DNA from 3 places in the Hymenobacter tenuis genome. Region 2 is predicted to be linked to each of the others. Evidence: riboswitches for the same ligand, from Rfam matches in the RefSeq annotation. Region 2 holds a riboswitch; each other region holds the start of a gene.
What was found. Region 2 has a riboswitch for S-adenosylmethionine ahead of metH (methionine synthase). Riboswitches for the same ligand answer to the same signal wherever they lie in the genome.
Positions count from the first base shown of each region.

Region 1: another riboswitch for S-adenosylmethionine. It lies ahead of ACYVGU_RS08720 (phosphoadenosine phosphosulfate reductase family protein); the one in region 2 lies ahead of metH (methionine synthase).
Region 3: another riboswitch for S-adenosylmethionine. It lies ahead of ACYVGU_RS08770 (amino acid permease); the one in region 2 lies ahead of metH (methionine synthase).

Region 1 covers NZ_BAAGWF010000001.1:2,003,783-2,013,837, forward strand. Annotated here, with positions in the region: gene ACYVGU_RS08710 (DUF7033 domain-containing protein) at 1-641, shown strand, start outside; gene ACYVGU_RS08715 (lipopolysaccharide biosynthesis protein) at 745-2,232, shown strand; SAM riboswitch class I at 2,554-2,645, shown strand; gene ACYVGU_RS08720 (phosphoadenosine phosphosulfate reductase family protein) at 2,962-3,738, shown strand; gene cysD (sulfate adenylyltransferase subunit CysD) at 3,796-4,707, shown strand; gene ACYVGU_RS08730 (sulfate adenylyltransferase subunit 1) at 4,805-6,091, shown strand; gene cobA (uroporphyrinogen-III C-methyltransferase) at 6,271-7,074, shown strand; gene ACYVGU_RS08740 (diflavin oxidoreductase) at 7,121-8,971, shown strand; gene ACYVGU_RS08745 (TonB-dependent receptor) at 9,217-10,055, shown strand, end outside.
Region 2 covers NZ_BAAGWF010000004.1:290,984-301,038, reverse strand. Annotated here, with positions in the region: gene ACYVGU_RS14685 (alkene reductase) at 1-315, opposite strand, end outside; gene ACYVGU_RS14680 (PA14 domain-containing protein) at 496-1,620, opposite strand; SAM riboswitch class I at 2,042-2,156, shown strand; gene metH (methionine synthase) at 2,229-5,939, shown strand; gene metF (methylenetetrahydrofolate reductase) at 6,123-7,079, shown strand; gene ACYVGU_RS14665 (tetratricopeptide repeat protein) at 7,209-7,679, shown strand; gene ACYVGU_RS14660 (energy transducer TonB) at 7,992-8,561, shown strand; gene ACYVGU_RS14655 (hypothetical protein) at 8,663-9,187, shown strand; gene ACYVGU_RS14650 (OFA family MFS transporter) at 9,609-10,055, shown strand, end outside.
Region 3 covers NZ_BAAGWF010000001.1:2,015,595-2,025,649, reverse strand. Annotated here, with positions in the region: gene ACYVGU_RS08785 (Gfo/Idh/MocA family protein) at 1-784, shown strand, start outside; gene ACYVGU_RS08780 (EcsC family protein) at 863-1,618, shown strand; gene ACYVGU_RS08775 (hypothetical protein) at 1,702-2,130, opposite strand; SAM riboswitch class I at 2,489-2,581, shown strand; gene ACYVGU_RS08770 (amino acid permease) at 2,980-4,434, shown strand; gene ACYVGU_RS08765 (lysostaphin resistance A-like protein) at 4,603-5,439, shown strand; gene ACYVGU_RS08760 (TSUP family transporter) at 5,621-7,132, opposite strand; gene ACYVGU_RS08755 (assimilatory sulfite reductase (NADPH) hemoprotein subunit) at 7,265-8,971, opposite strand; gene ACYVGU_RS08750 (DUF2490 domain-containing protein) at 8,976-9,749, opposite strand; gene ACYVGU_RS08745 (TonB-dependent receptor) at 9,751-10,055, opposite strand, start outside.

The DNA of each region.
Region 1 (10,055 bases), on a different contig from region 2:
AGCATCGTAAAGCGGCAAATGGCACGCCTAATGCGGATTACAAAATTCGAGAGGCGGACCGCAATATTGGATTTCTGTTGAATACGGGGGTAGAAGTTGCCCTTCATGGTCCCTACCGCACTGACGATAGTGAGCATTCTGGCCCAGACTTAATGTGGCTTTCAGAGAAAGTAGGTGGAGGACAAACTGGGTTCGGTTTGCGCTATCATTATCTCCGTTGGGAGCCTCGACTCATGCCTAACATACTGTCCAGAGTCAATCTTGCGTATGATTCCACGTTAGGGTTTGCCGAGCAATTTGGTTTTCGCAACTCCTACTGCCTACCCTACTATCCCTTCAACTTCACTACAGGCGAAGCCTGCAATTTCCTAGAAATTCCGCTGAACGTGATGGATGCGACGCTGCACCACCCGCGCTACTTGCAGTTACGCCCCGAGGAGATACTGCCGGCCCTCACGCCGATGCTCCAGGAAACAGAGCGGTTTGGGGGCGTGTGCACCGTGCTCTGGCACAACGAGAACTTCGACCCCGCCAACGAAACAACCGGCCCGCGCCAGTTCGCCGAAATCATGGAGTACCTTCGCAGCCGCGCCGTGGCTTTCGTTAATGGCCACGATATCGTCGGGATGATGGATTCTTGATTTACCACAAACGTCCTTCTAAGGGCCTATTACACTAGGTCCGCTAGAGCGTCAAACCCATTTTCTCCCCACTTCACAATTTCACCACTTCACCTTTCACCTCTTGGGTATTGTTCTGCGGCAGGGGCTGCGAAATACGGTTATCTCCTACATCGGGCTGGGACTGGGCTTCGTCAATACGGCCTTCATTATTCCGCGCTTTTTATCAGCGCGGGAGCTAGGCCTCACGGGTACGCTGCTAGCCATTGCCACCATCTACGCCCAGCTTTCGGCGTTGGGGTTTGCCAGTGTTGGCATCCGGTTTTTTCCGTATTTCCGCAACCGCGAAGCGGGTCATCAAGGGTTTTTGCCGCTGCTGCTGGGCGTGCCGCTGCTGGGCTTTGGGTTGGTCACGCTGCTGTACCTAGGAGGGAAACCCCTGGTACTCAACTTTTATGAAGCCGACCAAGACTTGATTGGCGCTTACTACGGGTGGGCCGGCGTGCTGGCCTTGTTCGTGATGCTATATTCCTTGCAGGATGCGTACCTGAAGGGGCTGTACCACACGGCTTTCTCGTCGTTTGTGCAGGAGATTCTACTTCGGGTATTGCAGGCGGGCGCGGCGGTGCTGTATGGGCTGGGCTACCTCTCGTTTCACGGCTACGTGCTGGCCTACATTGGCCTGATGAGCGCCACGGCGCTGCTGCTTACAGGCTACCTGGCAGTTATCGGGGAGCTGCATATGCGGCCTACGAAGGCGGCACTGCAAGTGCAGCCGTTGGGCAGCATCCTGAGCTTTGGGGCGTTTGCGCTGTTAGCCAACATTTCGGGCACCATCATCATGAACATTGATACCATTATGGTGGGCTCCCAACTGAATCTGGCGGCCGCTGGCGTGTACAGCATTGCCTTTTTCATCAGCACAGCCCTCACGCTGCCGGCTCGCTCGCTCAACAAAATTGCCTTTCCGCTGCTAGCCGATTATTGGAAAGAACAGGCCCTGCCCAAAATGGCCGCTTTTTACCGCGACACTACCCGTCTCAACACGGTGCTGGGCTGTTACCTTGCTCTGGGCATTGGGTTGAACCTCGACTTCATCTATGGCCTCATGCACAACCCCGCCCTAACAGCTGGCACTACGGCCGTGCTGGTACTGCTAGCGGCGCGTCTGTTTGATGGCATCACGGGCCTCAATGGGCTAATTGTAGTTACCTCCCCGCGCTACCGCTACGACTTGGTGTTCAACGTATCCTTAGCGCTGGTAACGATTGGGCTCAATGCCTTGCTGATTCCCATACTAGGTTTGCTGGGGGCAGCAGTGGCGTTTTTACTCGCTATTGTAAGCATCAACCTGGCCCGCACGTGGTTTGTGTGGCGCAGCTTCCGGATGCAACCATTCACGTGGCGCATCCCGCTGATACTGGGTATTGCAGCCGCGGCAGGGCTGGCTGGCTGGCTAATTCCGGCGCTAGGCTCTCCCTTCCTGACCATGCTTTTGCGCTCTGCCACCCTCACGATAGTGTACGCTGCCCTGCTACTCGTCACAAATTCTGCCCCCGAGGCCAACGTATTTTTAAGCAAGTTACAGGCTCGTTTTCAGCCGAAACGCTAATTGCACAATGCTTATATAGGGCAAAGCTACTAGGTCCATACCACGAGCAAACCTCTCCTCATTCGGAACTTGCACGTAGCTTCCTCAAAACCAGGTTTCAAGCAGGTTTGCGGCTGAAGAACACCTAGTAACCTTCGCTTACTCATGCAGCTGAAGCAGTGTAACTTTTCTAGTGTTCTGCTTACGTTGTGGCGGCTGCCCAGAGACCAAGAGTATGGGGGCGTTGCGAGAGAATGTGCACCTGTTGAAAAAATAAAATTTGGAAGTGTAAAATTCCGGCAGCTACTTTTGCCATACCAATTCTTTCCCCACAAAGGATTGTTTTTATACAGAGGCGCGGAGAGACAGGCTCGACGAAACGCCGGCAACCAGCGGACCATCCGAAACGGTGCCAACTCCTGACCATATAAAAACAACTAGCCGTGAACCGCTTGTCCAACTCCGCTACTCTATCCGCCACTGCCTTTGCTCTACAGCATGGGTGTTGTGCTATGATGGGTATGCCGTGTTGTTGTTAGCCACTCACCTCCTTCTTTTTTCTGGCTTGTGCGCGCAACAGCTCGGCTGACACGGTGCTACGTGTAGGCTGACTTCGTGCGTACGCCCGGCTTTTTCGCCCGGCCGAAAGCTAGTGTGCCGCATTCAACTACGTGGCCGCAGCTCCGCCTAGGGTCATTCCTGACCGAAACCTCCGCCCCGCGCTGGCTGGTTTCCCCTCCCCTTCTTGCTATGTCCGCAGCAGATGCTGCGCCGGCCGTTCGCGCCTTGCTCGACGACCTGCGCCCCCAGCTGATTCAGGCTACTGCCCTGGAGCGGCTACGCCTCGTGGCTGAAACCTTCCCCGAGCAGGCCGTTTTCTCGACCTCCTTTGGCCTGGAAGACCAGATTATCAGCCACCTTATTTTCGCTAATCACCTCCCCATTCAGGTATTCACGCTTGACACTGGGCGTAATTTTCAGGAGACATACTCCGTCTGGAACAAGACTCTGCTCAAGTATGAGCAGCCCATTGCGGTGTTTTATCCGGAGCGGGAAAGCGTGGAAAAGCTGATGCTGGCTAAGGGCCCGAATAGCTTCTACGAGAGCGTGGACAACCGCAAGGAGTGCTGCTTTATTCGGAAAGTGGAGCCCCTGAACCGGGCGCTAGCGGGTAAAGCAGCCTGGGTCACTGGCATCCGCGCCGAGCAGTCGCAGAACCGGCAAACCATGGACCCACTGGAATGGGACGCGGCGCATAACCTCGTGAAAATCCACCCGCTTTTCGACTGGACCTGGGAGCAGGCCGTGGCCTTTACCCAAGAGCACCATGTGCCCGTGAACACGCTGCACCAACAGGGCTTTGTAAGCATTGGCTGTGCCCCCTGCACCCGCGCCATCAGGCCCGGCGAGGATTTCCGGGCCGGCCGCTGGTGGTGGGAAGACCTTTCGGCTAAGGAATGCGGCCTACATGCCACCGCCCACCACAATGGCCCCGACCCGGTAGTGGAGCCCGTACCGGCCGGCTAGAGGCAAGCTTGGCACTTCCTGCTGAGCGCCCAACATCAACACTGAACACCCGACTATATGAGTACCCCAACTTTTGATTATCTCGACCGGCTTGAAGCGGAAGCCATCCACATCCTGCGGGAAGTGGCCGGCCAGTTTGAGCGCCCAGCCCTGCTGTTTTCGGGTGGCAAAGACTCCATTGTGCTGACGCGCCTCGCGGAAAAAGCTTTCCGCCCGGGTCGTTTTCCCTTCCCGCTGGTGCACGTAGATACCGGCCACAACTTTCCCGAGGTACTAGCTTACCGCGACCAGCTAGCCGCCGAATTGGGCGAAAAACTCATTGTGCGCAAGGTGGAGGATACTATAAAGCGGCAGCGCCTACGCGAGCCAGGCGGCAAGTACCCCAGCCGCAACCAGCTCCAGACCTACACGCTTCTGGAGGTAATTGAGGAGTTTGAGTTTGACGCCTGCATTGGTGGGGCCCGCCGCGACGAGGAAAAGGCCCGCGCCAAGGAGCGCATTTTCTCCGTGCGAGATGAGTTTGGCCAGTGGGACCCCAAGCGCCAGCGCCCCGAGCTCTGGAATGTGTATAACGGCCGCATCCAGAAGGGCGAAAACGTGCGCGTGTTCCCCATCTCCAACTGGACGGAGCTGGACGTGTGGCGCTATATCCAGCGCGAAAACATTGCCCTGCCCGACATCTACTTCGGCCACGAGCGCACCTGCGTGGTACTCCCTACGGGCCAGTTGCTAGGCCTCTCAGAACACCTGCGCCTCGATGATGACGACGAAATAGTAACGCGCCAAGTACGCTTCCGCACCGTTGGCGACTCTACCTGCACCGCCGCCGTGGAAAGCGACGCCAGCACCGTGGAGGACATTATTCAGGACCTGCTGCTGGCCAAAGTAAGCGAGCGGGGCGCCACCCGCCTCGACGACAACATCTCGGAAGCCGGCATGGAAGACCGCAAACGCAACGGCTATTTCTAAGTGGTGAAGTGGTGAAAGGTGAAGTGCTGAACTGTACTCATGCTTCACTGGCCCAACTAACTCACAAGTTCACAACCTCACAATTTCACCATTTGTAATGGACCTTCTCCGATTTATTACCTGCGGCAGCGTTGACGACGGCAAAAGCACGCTCATCGGCCGCTTGCTATATGACTCTGAATCTGTGTCGCTGGACATTCTGGCGGCGCTGGAAAAGCGGCAGGCCGCGAATGGCACCGTGGATCTGGCCTTGCTGACCGACGGCCTCCGAGCGGAGCGCGAACAGGGCATTACCATTGATGTAGCCTACAAATACTTCACTACCCCCCGCCGCAAGTTCATCATCACGGATGCCCCCGGCCACGTGCAGTACACCCGCAACATGGTAACGGGCGCCAGCAATGCTGACCTGGCTATTGTGCTGGTAGATGCCCGCCAAGGCGTGATTGAACAGACCCGCCGCCACACCCTGATTGCCGCGCTGCTCGGCATCCGGCACTTTGTGCTGGCCGTGAACAAAATGGACCTGGTAGGCTACAGCGAGGAGGTGTTTGCCAAGATTGCCACCGACTATGCCGAGCTCACCAACCACTTCAACCTGCCGGCCGCCACGGCCATTCCGCTAAGCGCCCTCAACGGCGATAATGTAGTGAAGAGGTCCGAGCATCTGCTTTGGTACTCTGGGCCTAGCCTGCTGGAGCACCTAGAACGTGTGCCCGGCGCCACCGAAACTCAGGCGGCCCCACGCTTTCAGGTGCAATATGTCATCCGGCCTCAAACGGCTGAGCTGCCTGACTACCGCGGGTACGCCGGTCAGATCCGGAGCGGGCAGTACCGCCGCGGCGACCGGGTGAAGGTGCTGCCCTCAGGCCTGGAGTCAGCAATTGAAGCCATTGAAGTAAACCAGCAGGAAGTAGAATCGGCTTCGGCGCCGCAGGCCGTGGTTATTCGCCTGCGCGACGACGTGGACGTAAGCCGCGGCGACTCTATTGTGCCGCTCGCCGAGCAGCCTACCCTTACCCGCGAGTTGGAAGCCACGCTGTGCTGGATGAGCGAGCAGCCATTGTGGCCCGGCCGCAAGCTGCTGGTGCAGCACCACTCGGCCCTCGTGAAGGCGGCCATTCCGGCCATCCTCTACAAGGTGAACGTGCACACCTTCGCCCGCGCGGCCACCGACTCGGCCCAGCTCAACGACATTGTGCGGGTGCGGCTAAAAACGGCTGTGCCCCTGGCCATCGACAACTACCTAGAAAACCGTGCTTCTGGCTCTTTCATCCTAGTTGACGAGCTGACCGGCGACACAGTAGCCGCGGGTTTAGTGGAAGCAGCCAATGCCGAGTACTTCACCCTGCCCGTAGGCCCGCCAGTAGCATTTTCTATCTAGAAAAACCTGAGCCCGGCAGCAAACACGCGCCCATTTATCCAACAAAACGTCATCTCAAGCTTGCCGAGACACCTCGCATGCTGATGTCTGATTACCGCTGCAACGTCAGCACGTGCGATGTCTCGGCAAGCTCGAGATGAGTGCCCGTTTTCCGGCTCTTCTAACCTACGCCCTAGCCCATGTCCTTGTCCAAACTGCCTCGTCTTACGGTTCTTGGTGCCGGCCCCGGCGACCCAGAGCTTCTTACGCTTAAGGGGGCGCGGGTGCTGGCGGAAGCGGACGTCATTCTTTTTGATGCCCTAGCCAACCAAGCCTTGCTGGCACACGCCCGCCCCGAAGCCGTACTGGTGCCTGTGGGTAAGCGCCGGGGCATGCGCAGCCACTCACAGGACGAAATCAACCGCCTGATTGTGACACACGCCCACCGCTACGGCCATGTAGTGCGCCTGAAGGGCGGCGACCCCTTCGTGTTTGGGCGGGGCCGCGAGGAGATGCTGTACGCCGAAGCCCATGGCCTTAGCACGGACTATGTGCCCGGCATCAGCAGCGCGGTAGCCGCCGCGGGCAGCGTAGGCATTCCGGTTACGCACCGGGGCCTGAGCGAAGGTTTTCGGGTGATTACCGCCACCACTGCCAGCGGCGAGCTTTCGGGCAGCGTAACCGAAGCTGCCAAATCGAGCGCTACGGCCGTGATACTGATGGGACTTAGCGAGCTGGAGCAGATTGTGGCGGTGTTCAGCCAGCACGGGCACGCCAATACGCCGGCCGCTATTGTGCAAAACGGCACGCTACCCCACGCCCAACTAGTAACCGGTGCAGTAACTGAGCTACCTGCTCGTGCGGCGGCAGCTGGCATTGGGGCACCGGCCATCATCATTATTGGGGAAGTAGCCCGGCTTGCTTCCTCAGCTAGCCTAGCCCAGGCACTAGTTCCAGCGGCTTTTGCTACTGCTGCTCCTACTTCCTACGCTGAAGTTGCCTGATTTCTGATTCGCTATCCGCCACCACACAGCCATTCCACTCTTCATCATGTCCTTCCCTTCTCCCACTCTTCCTATCGGCTTGGATGAAGCGACGCTGCAGCAGCTGACGGCGGGCCTCACCGACCAGCAGTTGCTTTGGCTGAGCGGCTACCTCTACGGCCGTGTGGGCACTGAAACCGCGCCTACAGCCTCGGCCACGGCGGCGGCCTCGGCGGTTTCCCCTTCTGCGGCACCTAGCCTGACCATTCTATATGGCTCTCAAACCGGCAACAGCAAGAAAGCGGCCGGTATTGTAGCGGAAGCTGCCCGTCAGCGCGGCCTGGTGGCCACCGTGCGCGACATGAACGACTACCCTACCAAGGAGCTTAAAGCCGAGCAGCAACTGCTGGTGATTGTGAGCACCCAGGGCGAGGGCGACCCACCCATTGCGGCCGAGGAGCTCCACCAGTTTCTGCTTAGCAACCGCGCCCCCAAGCTGCCCGAGCTACGCTATGCCGTACTGGCCCTCGGCGACAAAAGCTACCTGCAGTTCTGCCAGACTGGGTTTGAGTTTGATCAGCGCCTAGCAGAATTGGGTGGTAAGCGCTTGGCAGAACGCGTGGATTGCGACGTAGAATTTGAAACTGAAGCCCGCCAGTGGGCCGAGCAGGTACTAGGCCTGCTGGCAGCGCAAACCCCTAAAGTTGCCTCGCCCATTGCAGCTAGTGTAACCACGGCGCAGGTAAAGCAGTTTGCCTTGCATCCTGACCTAGGCAGTGAGGTGCAACTGGCTGAGCGGGTGGAATACAGCAGCCGTAACCCGTTTGAGGCTGAGCTGCTTGAAAAGATTCAGCTTAATGGCCGCGGCTCCAGCAAGGAAACCTATCATCTGGAATTCTCACTGGCCGAATCCGGCATTCAGTACGAAGCCGGCGACGCCCTGATGGTGCAGCCTCACAACCGCCCCGGCCTGGTGCAGGAGGTACTTAATGCGGCTCGTCTGGAGGCAACCGCCCCCGTCCGCCTCGAAACCACTGAATTGGAGCTGGGCACGGCGCTTACGGAGCGCCTCGAACTCTCGGTGGTTACCCGCGACGTGCTGGAGCGCTACGCCGCTGTGGCGCCACAACACCCAAAACTGCGGGAAATTCTGACCAACAAAGCTGCCCTGCCTGCTTACCTCTACGGCCGGGACGTTGCCGACTTGATGATGGAGTTTCCGGTGGAACTGTCGGGGCAGCAGCTGGCGGCAGTATTGCGGCCGCTGCCCGCCCGGGCGTACTCCATTGCCAGTTCCCTGCTGGCTCATCCTGAAGAAGTGCATCTTACGGTGGGGGCAGTGCGCTACCACAGCAACGGCCGCGCCAAGCAGGGTGCCTGCTCCAGTTACCAGGCCGACGGCCTCCATGTTGGCGACACGGCTCGCGTATGGGTAGACCGAAACGAGTACTTCAAGCTCCCGCAGGACACGAGCGCCGACATTATTATGGTGGGAGCCGGCACTGGTATTGCGCCTTTCCGTGCATTTGTGGAGGAGCGGGCTGAAACGGGTGCCTCGGGCCAAAACTGGCTGGTGTTTGGCAACCCTCACTTCACCACCGACTTCCTCTACCAAACGGAGTGGCAGCAGCACCTCAAGCGCGGCACGCTCAGTCATCTTGATGTTGCCTTCTCTCGCGACCAGGAAGAGAAAGTGTACATCCAACACCGCTTGCTTCAGCAAAGCCGCCGCCTCTTTGCCCAACTCGAAAACGGCGCCTATTTCTACGTCTGCGGCGACAAAAACCGTATGGCCGCCGATGTGCAGCGCGCGCTGCTCACCGTCATTAGCCAAGAAAGCGGACAGGGCGAGGACTACGCCGCTGACTACCTCAAGCAGCTCCGCAAATCGCGCCGCTTCCTGGAGGATGTGTACTAGCCTGCTTGACTGGCCAAACCGCCTTCTAGCTCCCCTTCAACCTAAGTTCCTTCTAACTAATCCGATGCGCCTTCTGCCAAGACGATGTTGTTGTAGCCAGTAACCGCTGCCGCAGGCCTGATGCGAGCAGCCCTCCGGTAGCGCCTTGCGCGGCTTTTACGAATGCTTTGCTAGCCTGCAGCACCCAGTGCCATGGGCCTGACTGAGTACTACCCCTCCTCTTTTCAGAAACCTTCCGTTTAGTTATGAAGCAATCCTACGCTTCTTTATTGGTGCCGGCGATTTTGCTGGCCAGCACTTCTGCGCTCCACGCCCAAGATGCGGTTATCTCCATCAGCGGCACCGTGCGCGAAAAAACCACTCAGGAGCCGCTGCCTGGGGTGAGTATCAGTGTGAAGGGCGGCGCAGCAGGCACGCTCAGCGACGGAAACGGGCAGTTTGCGCTCAAGGCCAAGTTGCGATTCCCGTTTACCCTAGTGTTTAACATTCTCGGCTACGAAGCCCGGGAACTGGAAATTGCCAGCGGCAGCCAGCCCATAGCTATTCAGCTGGAGTCGAAGGCGGTGGCCATGAACGAGGTGGTGGTATCGGCCTCGCGGGTGGAGGAAAGCCGGCTGACCTCGCCAGTCGCTATTGAGAAGCTCGATATCCGGGCCATCAAGGAAACGCCCGCGCCTAGCTTCTACGACGCCCTGGAAAACGTGAAGGGCGTGCAGATGACAACTTCCAGCCTCACCTTTAAAGTACCCAACACCCGCGGCTTCAACATCCCGAACAACTTTCGCTTTATGCAGCTCGTGGATGGCGTGGACATGCAGGCCGCTACGCTTGGCGTGCCCCTAGGCAACGCCATCGGCCCAACCGAGCTGGACATTGCCAGCGTGGAAATTACGCCCGGTGCGGCCTCAGCCTTGTATGGCATGAACGCCATCAATGGCATGGCCAACCTCACCACCAAAAGCCCGTTCAGCTTCCAGGGCCTGAGCGTGTATCAGAAGGTGGGCGTAAACCACGTAGATGGCAAAGACCGCGACCCTAGCGTGCTCACTGAAACTGCCGTGCGCTGGGCGCAGGCTTTGGGCGC
Region 2 (10,055 bases):
GTGCCAGAGCTGGATGAAAATGCGGCCTCCGGCGGCGTGCACGGCATCGGTTACTTTTTTCCAGCCAGCTACCTGCTCCTCGGAGTAGATGCCGGGGGTGTTGATATAGCCCACGCCCTGGGGCGACACCTGCGAACCTTCCGTGATAATCAGGCCGGCCGAGGCGCGCTGCACGTAGTATTTTACCACCGACTCCGTGGGTACGGTGGCCTCATTGGTGGCGCGGCTCCGCGTCATGGGGGCCATAGCAAAGCGGTTGGGCAGAGTAAGCGCGCCTACTTGTACAGGCGAGAAAAGATGGGGAGTGTGATTCATAGCAAAACAAAGTTTGGGAATCAGCTCCATGCCGATTCGCGAACTGTAACTGGTGTTGCTACATATATGTTTTCGTTTAGCTATATTTTTTTCGCCTTGCTCCCGATAACCAAGTAAGCTCGCAAGTGGCCTAGGTCCTGCTAGCGCCCGTATGCAGCGGGCTGCCGAAGCGCAAGTGCGCTATTGCACCATTACTTCCACCCGACGGTTGCGAGGGCGCTGCTGCGGGTCGCGGTTGTCGGCTACTGGCCTAGCGCCCCCGTAGCCACGGGCTGTAAGCCGCACGGAATCAATACCCTGCTGCACCAGATACTGCCGCACCACGCGGGCCCGCTGCTCGGAGAGGCGCAGGTTCAGGGCCGCTTCGCCTACGTTATCGGTGTGGCCGGCTATTTCCAGTCGCATGGCGGGTTGCTGGCGCAGAGTGCGGGCCAGGGCATTCAGTGTTGGGCGCGAAGAGGGCAGCAAGGCCGCCGTACTTTGGGTGAAGTAGAGGTTGGGCAGCGTCACGGCGGCTCCTTTGCTGAGCGCCGTCAAGTCGGGCAATTCGTTGGCAACGGTATCAGGAGCAAGTGGTTTGGCGGGCGCAGGCTTTGGCAGTGCTACTGGCCTAGTGCGGCGCGCCACCCGTGGCACTACTGCAGCAGCGGGCTTTACTACCGCTTTGGGAGCTAGCGCTTGAGGGGCTGCCGGTGCTGGAGTAGGAGCCAGCGCTGCAATGGCTTTAGGTTTGGATGGCGCGGCTTCTATCAGCACTAGCACGTTACTAGGTAGCCTCTGGTACAGATTATCTGTCGGAATGGGCTGAGGCTCATCGGTTGTATTCGGCAGCTGCCAAGCTAATTGCGCCTTCGAATCCCGGTCGCTCTGGTAATACTCCACGCGCACCGCGTAGTAGCCGCCCGACTTCATCTTTAGGTGCGCAACAGAGGTAGTAGCGGGCTGGTCGCGCCACGAATCCAGCACCTTCTTCCCGCCTATCCAAACGCGCATACCATCATCGGTTGCAATCTGGAAGGTGTACAGGCCCGTTACGGGCGCGTAAATGTGGCCCGCCCAGCGCACGGAGAAGTATTCGCCCGGCACCCCCGGGCCCGGTGATACAAAATGGTCGCCGGTAGGCCCGATGGTCCAGTTGAAGTCGATGCCTGGGTCAGTGCGCGTCAGTACCAGCTTCTCGAAGTTCTTGCCCTCGTAGTACTGCCCGCGTAGGCCTGTGCCGGGCTGGTGCTGGGCTAGCGCTAGGCCACTTACAAGCAGCAAACCAGCGGTTAGAGCTTTCTTATAAAGACTAGATAGAATCATAGCAGCAATAAGTTGTTAACGCATTGACCATAAGATGAACAGAAAATCAGGCGGCGCAAAGTTTATTCAACGAGCCCGCCTCTCCTGTTCAACGAACCATTCTGCCAGGCCTATATAGTAGAGCGTGATAAATGCTGATATATCGTTAGGCAGAGCGCAACGAATTATCAGCATTTATCACGCTCTACTATACTGTGCTGCTTGATCTGGCGTCCGCGTAGTCGAAGCCTCTCTACCTCTGGCTAACTACTGGCCTAGAACTGCGACGAAGCGGTAAAGATGCTTCGACTACGCGGACGCCAGATCAAGCATGACAACGATTTTGTTCTAGGCCTGCTCCACGCTAAAACCTGCTGGCCTAGGCCACTCCTTCAGCCATCAGAATTGAAATTTGAAGAATCTGGTTGTATCTTCGCTGTGTTACTTATCCAGAAAGACCGAGGGATTGGGCCCTATGACGTCTTAGCAACCTGACTTAACACAAGGTGCTAACTCCCGTTTCAATGCAGCTTGTATGCGTTGGAAGAAGATAAGTACAGGACTCGCGCCTCCACGCGGCTCTTTCTGGATAGGCACTTTTTCGTTGCCGATTTACTTGAAGAGCCGATATGCCGACCGTCACCACCTCCCCGCTCCACGATATTCTTGCCAAGCGCGTCCTGATTTTGGATGGCGCCATGGGCACCATGATTCAGCGTCACACGCTGACTGAGGATGATTTCCGGGGCACCCGCTTCGCTGACCACCCCAAGCCTCTGCGCGGTAACAACGACCTACTCAGCATCACCCGGCCCGATATCATCAAAGGCATCCACGCTGACTACTTCGCGGCCGGCGCTGATATGGTGGAAACCAACACGTTCAGCGGCACCACCATCGCGCAGGCCGATTACGCTTTGGAGGATATCGTGTACGAACTCAACTACGAGTCGGCGCGCATAGCCAAGGAAGTAGCCGACGAGTTTACGGCCCAAAACCCTGACAAGCCTCGCTTTGTGGCCGGCGCCATCGGGCCCACTAACCGCACCGCTAGCCTCTCCCCCGACGTGAACCGCCCCGGCTTCCGGGCCGTGACGTTCGATGAGCTGGCCACTGCCTACCACGAGCAGGTGCGCGGCCTCATTGATGGTGGTTCCGATGCCCTGCTCATCGAAACCATCTTCGACACGCTGAACGCTAAAGCTGCACTGTACGCCGTGCAGAAGTTCTTCGACGAAGGTGGCCGCGTGGTGCCCGTCATGATTTCGGGTACTATTACCGATGCTTCCGGCCGCACCCTCTCGGGGCAAACGGTAGAGGCCTTCTGGAACTCGATTCGTCACTTGCCCCTGTTGAGCGTGGGCCTGAACTGCGCCCTCGGCGCTGATCAACTGCAAGTGTATATAAAGGAGCTAAGCCGCATTGCGGATGTGCATATTTCGGCGTACCCGAATGCCGGTTTGCCCAACGCCTTTGGTGGCTATGATGAGTCGGCTCAGGAATTTGCGGGGGTAGTGGAAAACTACCTCAAGGAAGGTCTCGTGACGGTGGTAGGTGGCTGTTGTGGCACCACACCCCAGCACATCGGTGAGCTGGCCCGTCTGGCGGAAAAGTACGAGCCACGCAAGCTGCCCGAGCTACCCAAAGCTACCCGCCTGAGTGGCCTAGAGCCCTTCGGCATTTATCCCGAAAGCCTGTTTGTAAACGTGGGTGAGCGGTGCAACGTGACGGGTTCCCGCGCCTTCGCCCGCCTCATCCGGACCGGCAACTACGAAGCCGCCCTGCAAGTAGCCCGCGACCAAGTAGAGGGTGGCGCCCAAGTCATCGACGTGAACATGGACGAAGGCATGCTCGACTCGGAGCAGGCCATGACCACGTTCCTGAACCTGATTGCCTCGGAGCCCGACATTTCGCGGGTGCCGATCATGATTGACTCCTCGAAGTGGAGCGTGCTGGAAGCCGGCCTTAAGTGCGTGCAGGGCAAGAGTATCGTCAACTCCATTTCGCTTAAAGAAGGCGAAGAAACCTTCAAGGAGCGGGCCCGCACCGTGCGCCAGTACGGCGCCGCCGTGGTGGTTATGGCTTTCGATGAGAAGGGCCAGGCCGACACACTGGAGAAGCGCATCGAAATCTGTCAGCGCAGCTACGACATCCTGGTGAACGAAGTGGGTTTCCCAGCCGAGGACATCATCTTCGACCCCAACATCCTGACCGTGGGCACCGGCATGGAGGAGCACCGCAATTACGCGCTGGACTTCATCGAGGCTGTCCGCTGGATCAAGCAACACCTGCCCGGCGCCCTCACCAGTGGTGGCGTCAGCAATATCAGCTTCTCCTACCGCGGCAACGACGTAGTGCGCGAGGCTATGCACTCGGCCTTCCTCTACCACGCCATTCAGGCCGGCCTCGACATGGGCATTGTAAATCCAAGTCAGCTGGCGGTGTACGATGAAGTGCCCAAGGATCTGTTGGAGTTGGTGGAAGACGTGCTGCTGAACCGTCGCCCCGACGCCACTGAGCGCCTCGTAGACTTTGCCGACACGGTGAAGCAGAAGGACAAAGTGGAGGTAGTAGCCGACGCCTGGCGCAGCCTGCCGGTGAAGGAGCGTCTACAGCACGCGCTAGTAAAAGGCATTACCGAGTTCATCGACCAAGACACCGAGGAAGTGCGCCAGCAGGTTGCTAGGCCACTCGAAGTGATTGAAGGCCCGCTGATGGCCGGCATGAACGTAGTCGGTGACCTGTTTGGCGCCGGCAAAATGTTCCTGCCTCAGGTGGTAAAATCAGCCCGCGTAATGAAGAAGGCCGTGGCCTACCTGGAGCCTTACCTATTGGCCGACAAGCAAAGCGGCGACCGGCAAACGGCTGGTAAAATCTTGTTAGCCACCGTGAAAGGTGACGTACACGACATCGGTAAGAACATCGTGGGCGTGGTACTGGCTTGCAACAATTTCGACATCGTGGACCTGGGTGTGATGGTGTCTTTGGAGAAAATCCTAGACGAAGCCGCCAAGCAGCAAGTAGACGTGATTGGCCTGAGCGGCCTGATCACGCCCTCGCTGGATGAAATGGTGTACGTAGCTCAAGAAATGGAAAAGCGCGGCCTCAAAACCCCGCTGCTCATTGGCGGCGCCACTACTTCTCGCCTGCACGCCGCCGTGAAAATCGCGCCTAACTACTCCGGTCCGGTAGTACACGTAAACGATGCCTCTCGCTCCGTAGGCGTGGCTGCAGCCTTACTAGGCTCCGCCGATGTGGAATACGCCCGCACCGTGCGCGAGGAGTACCGCCAACTCCGCGAGGACTACGCCGGCCGCCAGCGTGATAAAAACTACCTGACCATTGAAGCCGCCCGCGAAAACGGGTTCAAGGCTGACTGGGACACCAGCCGCATAGTAAAGCCGAGCTTCCTGGGCACCAAAACCCTAGAAGACTACCCGTTAGCTGAACTGGCCGAATACATCGACTGGACGCCCTTCTTCCAGACCTGGGAGCTGAAGGGCCGCTACCCCCGAATTCTCACCGATGAGAACGTGGGCGAAGCTGCCACCCAACTCTTCAACGACGCCCAGAAGCTGCTCAAGCAAATCATCGACGAGAAGCTACTAACGGCCCGCGCCGTTATCGGTTTCTGGCCCGCTAACACCGTAGGCTACGATACCATCCAGATCTTCAAGGACGACACCCGCCAGGAAATTCAGACCGAGTTCTTCACTCTGCGCCAGCAGAGCGAGAAAGCACCCGGCGTACCCAACTTGGCCTTCTCTGACTTTGTGGCACCCAAGGAAACCGGTCGTGAAGATTATATCGGTGGGTTTGCCGTAACGGCTGGCCTAGGCATCGAGAAGCTGCTGGAGAAGTACGAGCAGGAGCACGACGACTACTCCAGCATCATGGTGAAAGCCCTGGCCGACCGCCTCGCCGAGGCGTTTGCGGAGCGCCTGCACCAGCGCGTGCGCGAAGAGTTCTGGGGCTACGACCCAGCCGAGAACCTTTCCAACGAAGACCTCATTCAGGAGAAATACAAAGGTGTGCGCCCGGCGCCCGGCTATCCCGGCTGCCCCGACCACACCGAGAAAATCACCCTGTTTGAACTGCTCGACGCGGAAAACGCCACCGGCATCCGTCTCACCGAGAACCTAGCCATGTATCCGGCCTCCTCGGTAAGCGGCCTCTACTATGCCCACCCCGATTCCCGCTACTTCGGCCTCGGCCGCATCGGCAAGGATCAGGTAGAGGACATTGCGGAGCGCAAGAACATGCCGTTGCCAGAGCTAGAGCGCTGGCTGGCCCCCAACCTAAACTACGACCCGGCCAGCGTGCCCGTAACGGCGCTGTAGGCCACTAAAACTAGTTCCCCTCCTCAGCTGAGGAGGGGCTAGGGGTGGTTGAAAAACTAGAGCTAGTAACTAAGGCTAGTTATCAATCTAGGCCGCTTCAATCACCTCCAGCCCCTCCTCATCTGAGGAGGGGAGTTTAGATTACTACTCCCTCGACTCACTAGCCACCCGCTGGTGCTCTATATGAAAGTAACCGAACACCTGACCCGCGCCGACGGCAAGACGCTGTTTTCCTTCGAGGTACTGCCCCCGAAGAAGGGCGAGAACATCCAGAACCTGTTCTCGAACATTGAGCCCCTGATGGAGTTCAAGCCGCCGTTTATTGATGTGACGTACCACCGCGAGGAGTACGTGTACCGCCAGCACCCCAACGGGTTTCTGGAGAAGAAAACCGTGCGCAAGCGCCCCGGCACAGTAGGCATATGCGCGGCCATCAAAAACCGCTTCGATGTAGATACCGTGCCCCACCTCATCTGCGGGGGCTTCTCGAAGGAGGAAACTGAAAACGCACTGATTGACCTGCACTTCCTGGGCATTGACAACGTGCTAGCCCTGCGTGGCGACCCAATCAAGTCGGAAGGCCATTTCAAGCCGGACCCCGACGGGCATGCCTACGCGGCCGACCTCATCGGGCAGGTGGCTGACTTGAATAAAGGCGCGTATCTGGATGAGGAGCAGGACGATACCTGGGCCACTAACTTCTGCATCGGGACGGCGGGCTACCCTGAGAAGCACTTTGAGTCGCCGAACTATGCGGCGGACTTGCGCTACCTTAAGCACAAAGTAGACCGCGGCGCCGACTACATCGTGACCCAAATGTTCTTCGACAACGAGCAGTTTTTCAACTTTGAGAAGCGCTGCCGGGAAGCGGGCATCACGGTTCCTATTATTCCTGGCCTGAAGCCACTTACCACTAAAAGCCAGCTGAGCATGCTGCCGCGCTCTTTCTACCTGAACCTTCCGGAAGAGCTGGCCGATGCGGTGCACCTAGCGCCGGATAACAATGCAGCCCGCGAAATCGGGATTGAGTGGTGTATCAACCAAAGCAAAGAGCTGATGGCCCATGGTGTGCCCTGTTTGCACTACTATAGTATGGGAAAATCGGAGAGCATCCGGCGGGTGGCGGCGGCCCTTTTTTAAGAGTGAACTGGTGAAGGGTGAACTTGTGAAACACTGTAGCAGGTAAGTAGCCGATTTAGTATCATTGACTGCACCACTGGCGCTAACCGTGCGTAAAACGCACAACTTCACCCTTCATAACTTTACTACTTGGACTCCCTCGACGACTTATTTGCCCGCCTACGGGAGGCCACAACGCCCGCCGAAATTGAGGTGCTGCAGGAAGGTATCTGGCAGATTTGGCTTACTACCGGCAACTTGGTGCTCGATAAGCACCTAGAAGCCGGCATGCGGTACCTGGCAGCGGATAACTACAGCACGGCCATCAGCGAGTTTAATGCCCTTATTGAAGCCAGCCCGCAGTATGCAGAGGGCTGGAACAAACGCGCCACTGCCTATTATCTGCGGGGCGAGTACAATGCTTCCTTGCGCGATGTGCGCGAAACGCTGCGGCTGGAGCCGCGCCATTTTGGGGCTCTCTCGGGGTGGGCCACCATGCTGCGCATGCTTGGCGATGACCGGGGCGCCTTGCGGGTACTAGGTCGGTTGGAGGCGCTATGCCCAGCGTGGCCGGGCCTGCAGAGCCAGCTGCGCGACCTGCGCGACCGGCTAGAGGAGTAAAAAGATTAAGTTGCTGAGTGCTAGCAACCTCATTTACAAGTTTGTTGTTAGGCTGGATGGAAATTTGTAAATTTCCCGGCACTAGCTGTGATATTGGTAACTCCCCCCACCAATAACAGCTTCTTTTTTGCCGTACAACAGTGCGTACATGCTCCCACCCGCCTAATTCCCACCTTTAGCAGCCCAGGCGCTGCATATAACTAAACTAAGACTCGTTTTTACAATCGGTTCCATACCGACTGCTCGTTCAGTCGGCTGCCTGCCCTTTTTTGCCTACCCGTTCCCCGAATTCCCACTCTTGTCATGTACAGCATGAAACACCTGTTACTTCTACTCTTACTATTGGGTACCAGCGCAGCCCAGGCGCAAAAGCTGCGTAAAAACGAAATTGAAAGCGGTACGCTTGAAAAAGGCGAAAAAGTGGGCGTGTGGGAATACTACGCCTATACCCGTGACGGAAGCCAAGTAGTGGCCCAGAAGTACGACCACACCGCCAAGAAGCTATTGTTTTATCGTCCGTTTGATGATATTCCCTACCAGGTGCAAACGCCCTCTGGCGAATGGACGCGCCAGCGGGTTACGCACCCCGTATTCTTTATAGGCGGCGACGCGGCCCTGGCACAATACATGTCGAAGCTCAACTACCCTGAGTCGGCGCAAAGCAAGAACGTGCAGGGCCGGGTGCTGGTATCGTTTGTGGTGGATACGCTAGGCCAGGCCTCTAACCACCAGGTGCTGCTGGGTATTGGCTCCGGCTGCGATGAAGAAGCGCTGCGCGTGGCCCGGACCATTCCGGCCCAGTGGATTCCGGCGCGCATTGGTAGCCGGGCCGTGGTGTCGCGGCACGAGCTGCCGTTTACGTTCCGGCTTCGGCCGCAGTAAGCACCTAGCAGCGGCGCAGCTTCCGCCAGGGTTTTCCCGTACGAGGTACTGCCGCCGGCTAGGCGGCGCTACCTATTGCGTACAACTCTTACCTTTCCGGCATGAACTACCTCCGTTTACTTGTGCTTCCGGCTGCTCTGCTGCTGACTGCCTGCGACTCCACCCCACGCGAACGTCAGGATATTGTGAAAGAAGAAGCCCGCAAGCTAGATACTCTGGCTGACCGGGCGGCAACTAAGCTGCGCACGGCCGGCCGCCGGGCCGCCCGCTTCGATTCCGTTTCGCGGGCCCGCAGCCGGCAGCCGCTTGATAAAGCGGCAGAAGCAGCCTTCACGAATGAGCTACTCGGCACCTATGCCAACGTAGAGCAGCTTACTCCACAAACCATTGAGCCTGCCTTTGTACAGTTTATGAAGCAGGTGCGCGCCAACCGCACCCAATGGACCCAGCGCGACTGGGATTATGCCACTACCATCAGCCGCCGCCTGAACGCACAGTTCCGGGCCATCCGCCTCGATATCAAGGGCCGCGACGAGCTGCACATCCGGGCGCTGCAAACCGAGTTTACGGCCCTGGAAACCGGCCGCGACGTAAAAGACCTCGGCGAAGCCGTAAAGCAGCCCTAGGTTGCCTTCTGGCCTCAACCCTATTCCAAAGCTCCACCTCACGGTGGAGCTTTTTTTATGCCCGGGCCCGAAGCCTAGCGTCGGCAGCAGAGGTTGCGGGCACAGCAGCACCTAACACTTTCGCACTCCCTACTCAGCAGTTCTCAGGTTGCCAGGGTTTCTGAAAAAAGCCTCAAACAAGCATGTAGATACAGATATTAGCCTGAGCTGAACTGGTAGGATTGCAGATTCACTGGAAGTCAAAGCCCTATGTAACGGCTGAAGCTATAGGTAGTTAGCAAAAAATAGTTGAACTCTTCCTTAGAAAGCCTGTAAAAGCCTTCTACCTTATCAGGGACCAACACGTAAAGCTGAGCGCTTCCAGCCAGCTAACGGGTGGTCAGTCCGTTCTTTTCTCTACTACAAAAACACCCCTTCACGTATGGCAAACGCTTCCTTACTGGACCGCAGCCGAACTATAGCCGGCCCAGGCTACAACCGCTGGCTTGTTCCGCCCGCTGCACTGGCCATTCACCTGGCCATTGGGCAGGCGTATGCGTTCAGCGTATTCAAGAAACCACTGGGGGCGCTCATCAGCGGTAACCCCGATGCTCCGGCTCCCACCGACTGGACTCCGGCCCAACTGGGCGTAATTTTCTCTATTGCCATTGTGCTGCTGGGCTTGTCGGCGGCGGTGTTTGGAAAGTGGCTGGAACGGGTTGGCCCCCGCAAGGCCATGATGGCCTCAGCCCTATGTTTTAGCGGCGGCTTTTTTATTGCATCGTTGGGCGTGCACCTGCACAACCTATGGCTGGTGTATTTCGGCTACGGGTTTGTGGGCGGAATAGGCCTAGGCATTGGCTATATCTCGCCGGTGAGTACGCTTATC
Region 3 (10,055 bases), on a different contig from region 2:
CCAGCATGCGCCGCAAGCTATGCTGGGGTTGCGAGCTGGGTTACACCTAGTAATTGAGAAGCCCATTGCCCTGCGCACTGCTGATGCTGAAGCCATGGTGCGCGCCGCGCAACAGGCTAACCGACTGGTGTTTGGCGTGATGCAGAACCGCTACTCGCCGCCCGCGGCCTGGCTTAAGCAGATTCAGGAAGAAGGGCAACTAGGACAAGTGTATTTGGTGCAGCTGAACTGCTTCTGGAACCGCGATGCCCGCTATTACCGGCCCGGTGGCTGGCGCGGCACCCAAGCCCAGGATGGCGGTACGCTCTTCACGCAATTCAGCCACTTTGTGGATCTGCTGTACTGGGTGTTCGGCGACATCACCAACATTTCGGCCCGCTTCCGGGACTTCAACCACCAAGAGCTCACCGAATTTGAGGATAGTGGTCTGGTGACGTTTGACCTCGTGCGCGGGGGGAGTGGCACCTTGCAGTATAGCACCGCCGTCTGGGACCGAAACCTAGAGAGCTCCCTCACGGTAGTGGCGGAGCACGGCAGCGTCCGGATTGGTGGGCAGTACTTGGATAAGGTGGAATATTGCCACCTGCGCAACTACCAGCTGCCTGCGCTGCCGCCCACTAACCCCGCCAACGACTACGGGCCCTACCAGGGCAGCGCCGCCAACCACGTGCAACTGATTGACGACGTAGTGACTACCATCCGGAAGGGTGGGCCGGCACCCACCAACGTGCAGGAAGGAGTAAAGGTGGTTGAGATTATCGAGCGGATTTATAGTTTGCGGTAACCGGCCAGTAGCAAGTGCCCATGCCAGCCAGAATCTGCCGATCTTACGGTAACAATCAGCCTTCGCGTTCTGCCTACTATGACTCTCCCAGATCAGCAAGCACGTACGGAACTGCGCGCCTGGCAACAGAAAATGCAAAAAAAGCCCACGCTGGTGGGGCGTTTCACGCGCCGAATACAAGCGCGGCTGAATGCATTTCTGCCCGAAAAGGTGCACCAGGCTCTCACGGCGGCCATCAAGCAAATGGTGCGCGGCGTTCTGTTTGGCTCTACGCACACTACGCGCCGTCCGCAGGCCGATACGCCGTTGGCAGAGCGCGAAGCTGCGGTGAAGAACACACTGCGGTATTACCGCAATACGGCCGCCGCCGAAGGAGCCATGACGGGAGCGGGCGGCTTCTTGCTCGGGCTGGCCGACTTCCCGTTGCTGCTCGGCATCAAGCTGAAGTTTCTGTTTGATGTGGCGGCCCTCTACGGCCACGACGTGCGCGACTACACTGAGCGGTTGTTCCTGCTGCACATTTTCCAGCTAGCTTTCAGCAGCCAGCATACCCGCAACGAAATTTACAGCCGTGTTGCCAACTGGGATGCCTACCGCCACACGCTCCCGACCGACGTGCAGGAGTTTGACTGGCGCACGTTTCAGCAGGAGTACCGCGACTACATTGACTTGGCCAAAATGGCGCAGCTAGTGCCTGTTATTGGAGCGGCCGTAGGCGCGGTGGCCAACTACCGGCTCCTGGAGCAACTCGGCGACACGGCCATGAACTGCTACCGCCTGCGCTGGTTTGCCGCAGAGAACACGCCTGATGCTTTACCCATTGTAACTACCTAGTAACGGCCTAGACTGGCTTTGCTCATAAAACAAAAAGCCCCAGCGCAGGAATGCGCTGGGGCTTTTAGGTTAGGTATGTGGCACTAGCTTTTGGCCTTGCGTGGATGCTGGGCTTTGTGCTTGGCCATTTTCTCCTGTTGCAGCTGAGCATACTTCGTGTACTGATCAGCGCTCAGAATTTGCTTGAGTTGGGCTTCGTAGCGCTCCTTGCCGGCCTTCATGACTTGGTGGCGCTGCTTTTTATCGGCGGTGGAAGCTACTTGCGTGCGCTTGGCCTGCATTTCCTGGTAGCGGGCCAGGTTCAGCTGCCGGACTTGCTCGGTTTGAGCAGCCGAGAGGCCTAGCTTCTGACTGAGGCTTTTGGCTTTTTGCTCGGCGCGCTGCTCAGGTGTTTTGGCAGCCTTGGCGCCTTTTTGGTGCTTAGCATGTGCTGCTTTTACGGGCGTAGTTTGGGCCGAAGCGGCAGCAGCAGAAAGAGAGAAAGCGGCGAGGAGAACGAGAAGCTTTTTCATGGCTATGTTGGATTGTTTAAATTCAGAGAAAGAAGCGGGCCGCCGTCCGGAACAGGCGTTTCCGCTTCTGCAAGGTCAATAGGCAACTCAGATGCCAACTTTAAGCAAACTCGGGCCCTAGCAGCCTCTGAAAATATTTAAATTTTCCGGTTAAACTTCCGCCAGTAAAATCTATCAGCAAAAGCAGTGTTCTGATAGTGAGCGTGTTATGAGTTGATAAGACTTGGCTGCTAGGGCACCAGTTGGCTTCAGGAGTTGATAAAATACGCAGTGTGGTAGAGCGAGAAAGACCCCGTTTGCAGGAGCAGCATTCCGGTTCTACCTTTGTCGTATCAATTCTTTCTAGCCCAAAGGATTGTTTTTATACAGAGGCGCTGAGAGACAGGCTCTATGACGCGTCGGCAACCATCCGCAACAGCCGGAACGGTGCCAATTCCTGACCATATAAAAACAACAAGCCGTGGACTTTTGCCTCTGCCGTAGTACCTGTTTCGTAGTTTCCGCTGCCCTTCTCAGTGCGCCCCATAAGGCTCAGCGCTGCTGTATGAGCCGCTGTTGTTGCTGTTGAGGCTGCGGCTTCTGCCCTGAGTTTTTGACCCAATTGGCTTTGGATGGTATCGTTACCTAGCATCCAAGCCCTAGGCATCTCTTTTCTTCTCTTCGTTTCCTGGCCAGCGCTGCTGCCTGTAGTTGCCCGGCAATACGCGTCGCTTTCGGCTTTTTAAGAAGCTAGTAAGGCTACGTAATGTGCTGACATCGGCAACCCGCGTTGCTAGCCGGTTAAGCGGCAGCAGGCGTTGCGGCCAGGATATTCTCTTACCAGCCAACTACTACCTGGCGAATCACTTTATGCTCAGAAAATCATTGGAACTGCTTCGGCAGGAAGCGGCCGAAACGGGCGCTAACACCCTGAAACGAAGCCTGAACGGCTTCAATCTTATTACCATTGGCATCGGTGTCATCATTGGGGCGGGCCTGTTTTCGCTTACGGGCATTGCGGCCGCCAACAATGCTGGTCCGGCCGTTACGCTCTCGTTTGTGGTGGCAGCAGTGGGCTGTGCTTTCTCGGCTCTGTGCTACGCTGAGTTTGCCTCCATGGTGCCGGTTGCGGGCTCCGCTTACACCTATGCCTATGCCACCATGGGCGAGCTGTTTGCTTGGATTATCGGTTGGGACTTGGTGCTGGAGTACTCCGTAGGCGCGGCCACGGTGGCCATCAGCTGGTCGCAGTATCTGCTGAAGTTCCTGAGCAAATACGGCATCAATCTGCCTCCGCAGTTGGTGATGTCGCCGTTTGAATCGGCTACGTTGGCTAATGGCACCGAAGTACACGGCTTGGTGAACATACCGGCCATGCTTATTGTGCTGGCCATCACCATGATTATTATACGCGGTACCTCGGGCTCGGCCTGGTTTAATGCCTTGGTGGTTACGCTAAAGGTGGCGGTGGTGCTGGTATTCATCGGGCTCGGCTGGCAGTACATTGACCCCGCCAATTATCAACCTTACATCCCGAAGAACACCGGCACGTTCGGGGAGTTTGGCTGGAGCGGTATTCTGCGCGGGGCAGGGGTAGTATTCTTCGTATTCATTGGCTTTGATATTGTGGCCACCATGGCCCAAGAAACCAAGAATCCGCAGCGCAATATGCCCATCGGCATCATCGGTTCCCTGCTGATTTGCACCGTATTGTTTGTGCTTTTCGGCCACGTCATGACGGGCCTGGCCAACTACACCGAGTTCAAGAACAGCGCTGCGCCCGTGGCTATTGCCATCGAAAAAACGCCGTACGCCTGGCTGTCATCGGCCGTGATTCTGGCCATTATCATCGGCTACACCTCCGTTATTCTGGTGGATTTGCTGGGCCAGAGCCGCGTGTTTTTCAGCATGGCCAAGGATGGGTTACTACCCCCGGTATTCTCCCGAATCCATGAGCGGTTCCGCACGCCGTTGCAGTCGAATCTGCTACTAGGCTTGTTTATTGCCTTATTCGCGGGGTTTGTGCCGATTTCGGTGGTAGGCGAAATGACCTCTATTGGTACTTTGCTGGCCTTCGTAATGGTGTGCCTGGGCATTCTGATTATGCGCAAGCGCGAACCCGACGCCCCACGTGGCTTCCGCACGCCGTGGGTGCCGCTGGTACCTATTCTGGGTATCCTGACCTGCCTCGTGATGATGCTGTCGTTGCCTTGGGAAACGTGGTTGCGCCTGGCAGTGTGGCTGGCCATCGGCCTGGCTATCTACTACGGGTACGGCCGCAAGCACAGCAAGCTGGGGCAGCAAAAGCAGCAGCAAGCCGCCTAAACGCAGTAATTCTTCTTATCAAGATGACTATCACAACCAGCCGACGCGCTACGCTCGGCTGGTTGTTTTTTTATGCGCCAAGAACAGTAGTTTTGACGCACACTACTTTATACTAATCCTGATTTTACTGTGGAAACTAGTACGCCTGAAGTTGCTACCCCCTCTCTATTGAAACCAGCCCCAGCTTATCCTGCCCTAAAAGAAAGCTGGACATTTATCGGCTGGTATTTACTCGTGACGCTACTCGTGGGCTTGCCTACCTCTTTGCTCGCCAGCAAGGTGCTGCACCTATCAAAATCCGTGACGGGTATGGTTGTGGCCGTGTTGTCTAACGTAGCCCTACTTGGGTTTATGCGCTGGAAAGCGGGCAAGCGCTGGAACCCGGTGCAGTTCACGGGGCAAGAGCAGGGGTGGCTGTACGCCCTGCTGCCCCTACTGGTGCCGGCCCTGGTAATGGTGCTGTCGGTGGTGCAGCTACTAGGGCTTCCTGACTGGCAGCAACGCTTTTTTGAAGAACTTGTGCACGAGCCAGTAGCGGCGTTCCTCGTAGGAGTTGTTGCGGTGCCCATACTGGAGGAAGTGCTATTTCGGGGTGTAATTCTGCAAGCCTTGCTCCGCACATACCGGCCGTGGGTCGCCATTGGCCAGTCGGCGCTGCTTTTTGGTATAATACATTTTAACCCCGCCCAAAGCCTGGGAACCGCCCTAATTGGGGTAGTACTAGGGTGGCTTTACTACCGAACCCGCTCCCTGTGGCTGTGTATCAGTATCCATGCGCTCAATAATCTGTTGGCTTTCGCCTCCATGATATGGCCTGTGGGCATGGCGGCTGATAGCCCGGAAATCTTGCTTGCTACGTCGCCGGGGCTGTATATCGGGTTGGTGCTGCTCAGTGCCCTAGTACTTTTCCTGGTGCTGCGGCGTGTGCAGCAAACAACCAGCCCAGTACCGATGCCTGAAGTGCTACCAACTGAGGAAGAACCACTCCTTTCTGTTAGGGCTTAACTCCGTTTTACTAGGTAGCCAAATGCCTCAAACCGGTGCTGACTCAACAAGCTAATCAGGATAACGCTGGGCTTGTAGGCTTTCCGGCAGTAGCTTTAAATTACTAGGACTGCCAATGTGGTAAACCATAAAAAGCCCCGCCAATAATTGGCGGGGCTTTTTCGTAAGGTGTTGGCAGCTGCTACATAAACACTTTCCGCAGCGCCCATAGGCTCCAGATGATGACCATCAGGCCCACGCACACAAACATCCAGCGCACCGGAATGCGACCGGCCAGGCGGGCGGCAAGAGGAGAGGCCGCTACGCCGCCCACAATTAGGCCCAGGATGATTTGCCAGTGCGAAATGCCCAGCGTGGCGAAGAAGGTGACAGCGCTGGCAAACGTGACAAAAAACTCCGTGACGCTTACCGAGCCTATCACGTACTGCGGGGTGCGGCCTCCGGCAATGAGCGTGCTGGTAACCAAAGGCCCCCAACCGCCGCCGCCAAACGAATCGAGGAAGCCGCCGGCCGCGGCCAGTACGCCCAGCTTCTTGTGCTTTTTGCGCGGACCCGGCTTGGCAAAGGCTTTCGAAATAATGCGAATACCCAGCAGCAGCAGGTAAAGAGCCAGAAACGGCTTCACGTAGCCCGCATACACTTCGCCAAATCTGGAAAGCAGATACGCGCCCGTAATAGCGCCCAGCACTCCCGGAATCAGGAGCACTTTGAACAGCTTTTTATTCACGTTGCCGAAGCGGTAGTGATGGTAACCTGAGGCCCCGCTGGCAAACATTTCGGCGGTATGAATACTGGCACTCACGGCCGCTGGCGCAATGTTAAGGCTCATCAGGCTGATAGCCGTTACTACCCCGTAACCCATGCCCAAGAGCCCATCAATTAGCTGAGCCCCGAAGCCGATGGCCACAAACAGATAAAACGTTTCGGAGGAGCTAGCCACATCCCACACCTGTTTCCAGGTGAGGTAGTAGGAGAGGATATTGAACACCAGCATGGCCGCAAAAGCCAGCAACGCGGTGGTGGCAATGCGCCGCCACTTGGCCGCCGCCGGCGACTCATAGGCCGGGCCGCCGGTAAGCTCAGCCGTAACGGCATTCAAGGACTTTACTTTTTCGGCAAAATCGCCGCCTACCTTTTCCCGAATGTGCGACATGCGCTGCAGCACGTCGTGCAGCTCATCGGGCAGGGTTTGGGTCAGCATTTCCCGGAGGCGCTTGGCAATGGTCGGCGACTTGCCGTTGGTGCTGATGGCAATTTTTAGGTCGCCTTTCTGCACAATAGAGCCCAGGTAAAAGTCGCAGGCATCGGGCGTGTCGGCCACGTTGCAGAGCAGGCGCTGGCGCGTGGCATCGGCCTTGATGGCTAAGTTCAGAGCTTTATCATTGGTAGCCACAATTACCAAATCGTGGCCTACCAGGTCGGTGGTATGGTAGGGCTGCTCGCGCAGCTGCACGGCCGGGTGCCGCTCCGCCAGTACCCGCAGCTCCGGCGAAAACCAGGTGGCTACCACCGTCACGGCGGCGGCGGGGCTGTTGGCCAACAGCGCCGAGAGCTTCTCGTAGCCTACGTAGCCGCCGCCTACCAGCAACACGTGCAACTGCTCCAGCTTCAGGAAGATGGGGAACAGCCGATTGGAATTGGGTTGGGGCGGCGGCTCCGGCTGGGGAAGTAGTTCAGAGGAAGAAAGAGGCATTAGCTGGTGTTGGTTGGGGGCGAAAAATGCGGTACGCAGCGAGGTCGAACGTTCTGCCAGCAGGAGCTTAGATAGTGCATGAAACTGCTAGGCCTCCGGCAGTCAGAAAGTCAATTTAACGACTTCAGGTTATTACTCATGAAACGTGAGGCCGCTGGTAGTGGCTTGCACGTAGCCCCGGCGAATCATAAAATCGCCGAAGTGCTCCTGCGGCTGGCGGTTCTGGGCGTAGTCGGCGAAGAGGGGAGTGAGCTCCGCCACAATACCGTCTTCATCCAGCATTTCCTTATAAAGCTTGTTCATCCGCTCCCCATTGAAAGCGGCGCCGAGGTACAGGTTATAACGGCCCACGGCCCGGCCTACCAGCCCTATTTCTGCGAGGTACGGGCGGGCGCAGCCGTTGGGGCAACCAGTCATCCGAATCAGGATGTCGTCGTGAGTGAGGTGGTGTGCGGCAAGTATAGGCTCCAATCTATCAATAAGTTGCGGAATATAGCGCTCGGCCTCCGCAAATGCCAACGAGCAGGTGTTTAGGGCTACGCAGGCCAGGGCCCCACGGCGCAGGCCTGAGGTGGTATCTACCGCTACGCCGTATTTCGCTAGGGTAGCCTCAATGGTAAGCCGGTCTTCGGGCGCTACGTTGGCCAGAATCAGGTTTTGATTGCCGGTCAGGCGGAAGTCGCCGGTGTGGAAAGCCGCAATTTCGCGCAGGGCGGTTTTCAGCTGGTGGCCCGGCCGGTCGGCCACCCGGCCGCCTTCCACAAACAGCGTCAGGTGCTGGGCGCCATCGGGGCCAGTGCTCCACCCAAAGGCGTCGCCGGTGCTCTTGAACTGGTAGGGGTGGGTTGGCTCCAACTCAAAGCCTAGGCGCTGGTTGAGCTCCTGCCGAAAGACCTCCAGGCCCACGCGGTCCAGGGTGTATTTCAGGCGTGAGAACTTGCGGTTTTCGCGGTTGCCCCAGTCGCGCTGAATGGTTACTACCTGCTCGCACAGGGCTACTACCTTCTCGGCGGGCACAAACCCAATGAGGTCGGCGAGGCGCGGGTAGGTTTCGGGCATCCCGAACGTCATGCCCATGCCGCCGCCTACGGCCACATTGAAGCCTAGCAGCCGGCCGTTTTCTTCAATGGCAATCAGGCCCAGGTCATTAGCGAAGATGTCGGTGTCGTTGTGGGGCGGCACGGCCAGCGCAATCTTAAACTTTCGGGGCAGGTACGTTTTGCCATAAATCGGCTCTGCGTCTTCCTCGCCCTCGTTTGGCGCGCTACTGTATTTCGACTCGCCGTTCAGCCACAGCTCCCAATAGGCCGAGGTGCGCGGCGTGAGGTGGGTGCTGATTTGCTTGGAGACTTCATACACCTGCTCGTGCACCCGGCTTTGGTGCGGGTTGGGGTTGAACATTACGTTGCGGTTCACGTCGCCGCAGCCCGCAATGCTGTCCAGCAGCACGTCGTTAAAGCCCTGAATTGTTTTTTTGAGGTTGCGCTTGAGCACACCGTGCAGCTGAAAGGCCTGGCGGGTGGTAAGCTTGAGCGTGCTGTTTGCGTAGCGGTCAGCCAGCGCATCCATGCGCAACCACTGGTCAGCGGAGGCCACGCCGCCGGGCAGGCGCACCCGAATCATGAGGGAATACAGCGGCTCCAGTTTCTGGCGTTTCCGCTCGCTGTCCAGGTCACGGTCCGTCTGCTGGTAGGAGCCGTGAAACTTGATCAGGTGGGTATCGTCGGGGTTGAGCGCGCCCGTGAGCGGGGTCAGGAGGCTTTCGGCCAAGGTGCCGCGCAGGTAGTTGCTAGCCTCCTTTACGTGTTCAACCTCTGAAAGCTTTTTGGTATCGGCCATAAGACTAGGGGGCAGAAGTAGGAGAAACCGGGACGGGCGGCGGGGTGGGCCGCAAGTCGAAGTTGTGGAAGTAAAACACCCGAATGGTGTGCTGATTGCGGTAGGCATTGCCCGCCGGCAACTGTTGAAACAGGTGCATGTAGCCGCCGTGCAGCTGGGAATGAGAAGTGAGCTGATACACCACGCCGGCAAACAGCCGGTTCTGGTCGAAGTAGTTGTAGCGAATCTCCTTGCCGAAATTCATCATCACCTCGTTGTTGAGCAGAAACTGCAAGCCACCGGGCTCAAAGCCGTGCTTGGTCAGGGGCAGAAATAGCGCGGCGTTGTAGCGGGTGCGGTAGTTAAAATTGAAGTCGTCTGTGCGTTCAGTGCTTTGAATGGTGCGCCGGAACCGTTCTTCTAGTCGCACCCACTGCATCAGGCGGGCCTTCGGAAATTTGCTAAACCACTGCACCTGCTGCCAGGGCCGATGCTCGGGCTGCCCGATAGTGCGGGCCCCGTCGGGGAAGTGGTGCACGTAGGCGTAGCCACCGGTCAGGCGCACATCATCGGTTAGGTAGTACGTGAGGCCTAGGCGCGCTACGGTCTGGAACATGTCCTGCACGTAGTGGTCGTGCAGGCGTAGGTGCAGGTCGGTCCAGGTGCCCCAGCGGTCCGAGAAGCGGGTTTGGTTGAAGATGCCCAGCCAGGTTTGCTGCTCCCGTACGTACTGCTTCTGCGCCGTGGCTTGCTGGCCTAGCAGGAGTAATAAGCTCAGAGAAAATAGTAGCCGTTTCATCCTAGCGCAGCACGGTGTTATCGAACGTCAGGGCCACATAGTAGAGCCCGCCAATGGTGGGGCCAGCGGCGTACTGGTAGTAGCGGTTATTGAACAGGTTAGCGCCGCCCACCTTAATAGTCGATTTGAGGCTAGGCACGCGCACGTTCACTTGGGCATCAACGGTCTGGTAAGCGGGCACGCGGCCATTGGCCAGGGGGCTTTCCCAGGTGAAGGTGCTTTGGCGGCGCCACACCACGTTAAAGCCCACGTTGCGCACAATCTCGCGGTTGCCGAAGTTGATGTTCGTTACCCAGTGCGGCGTAT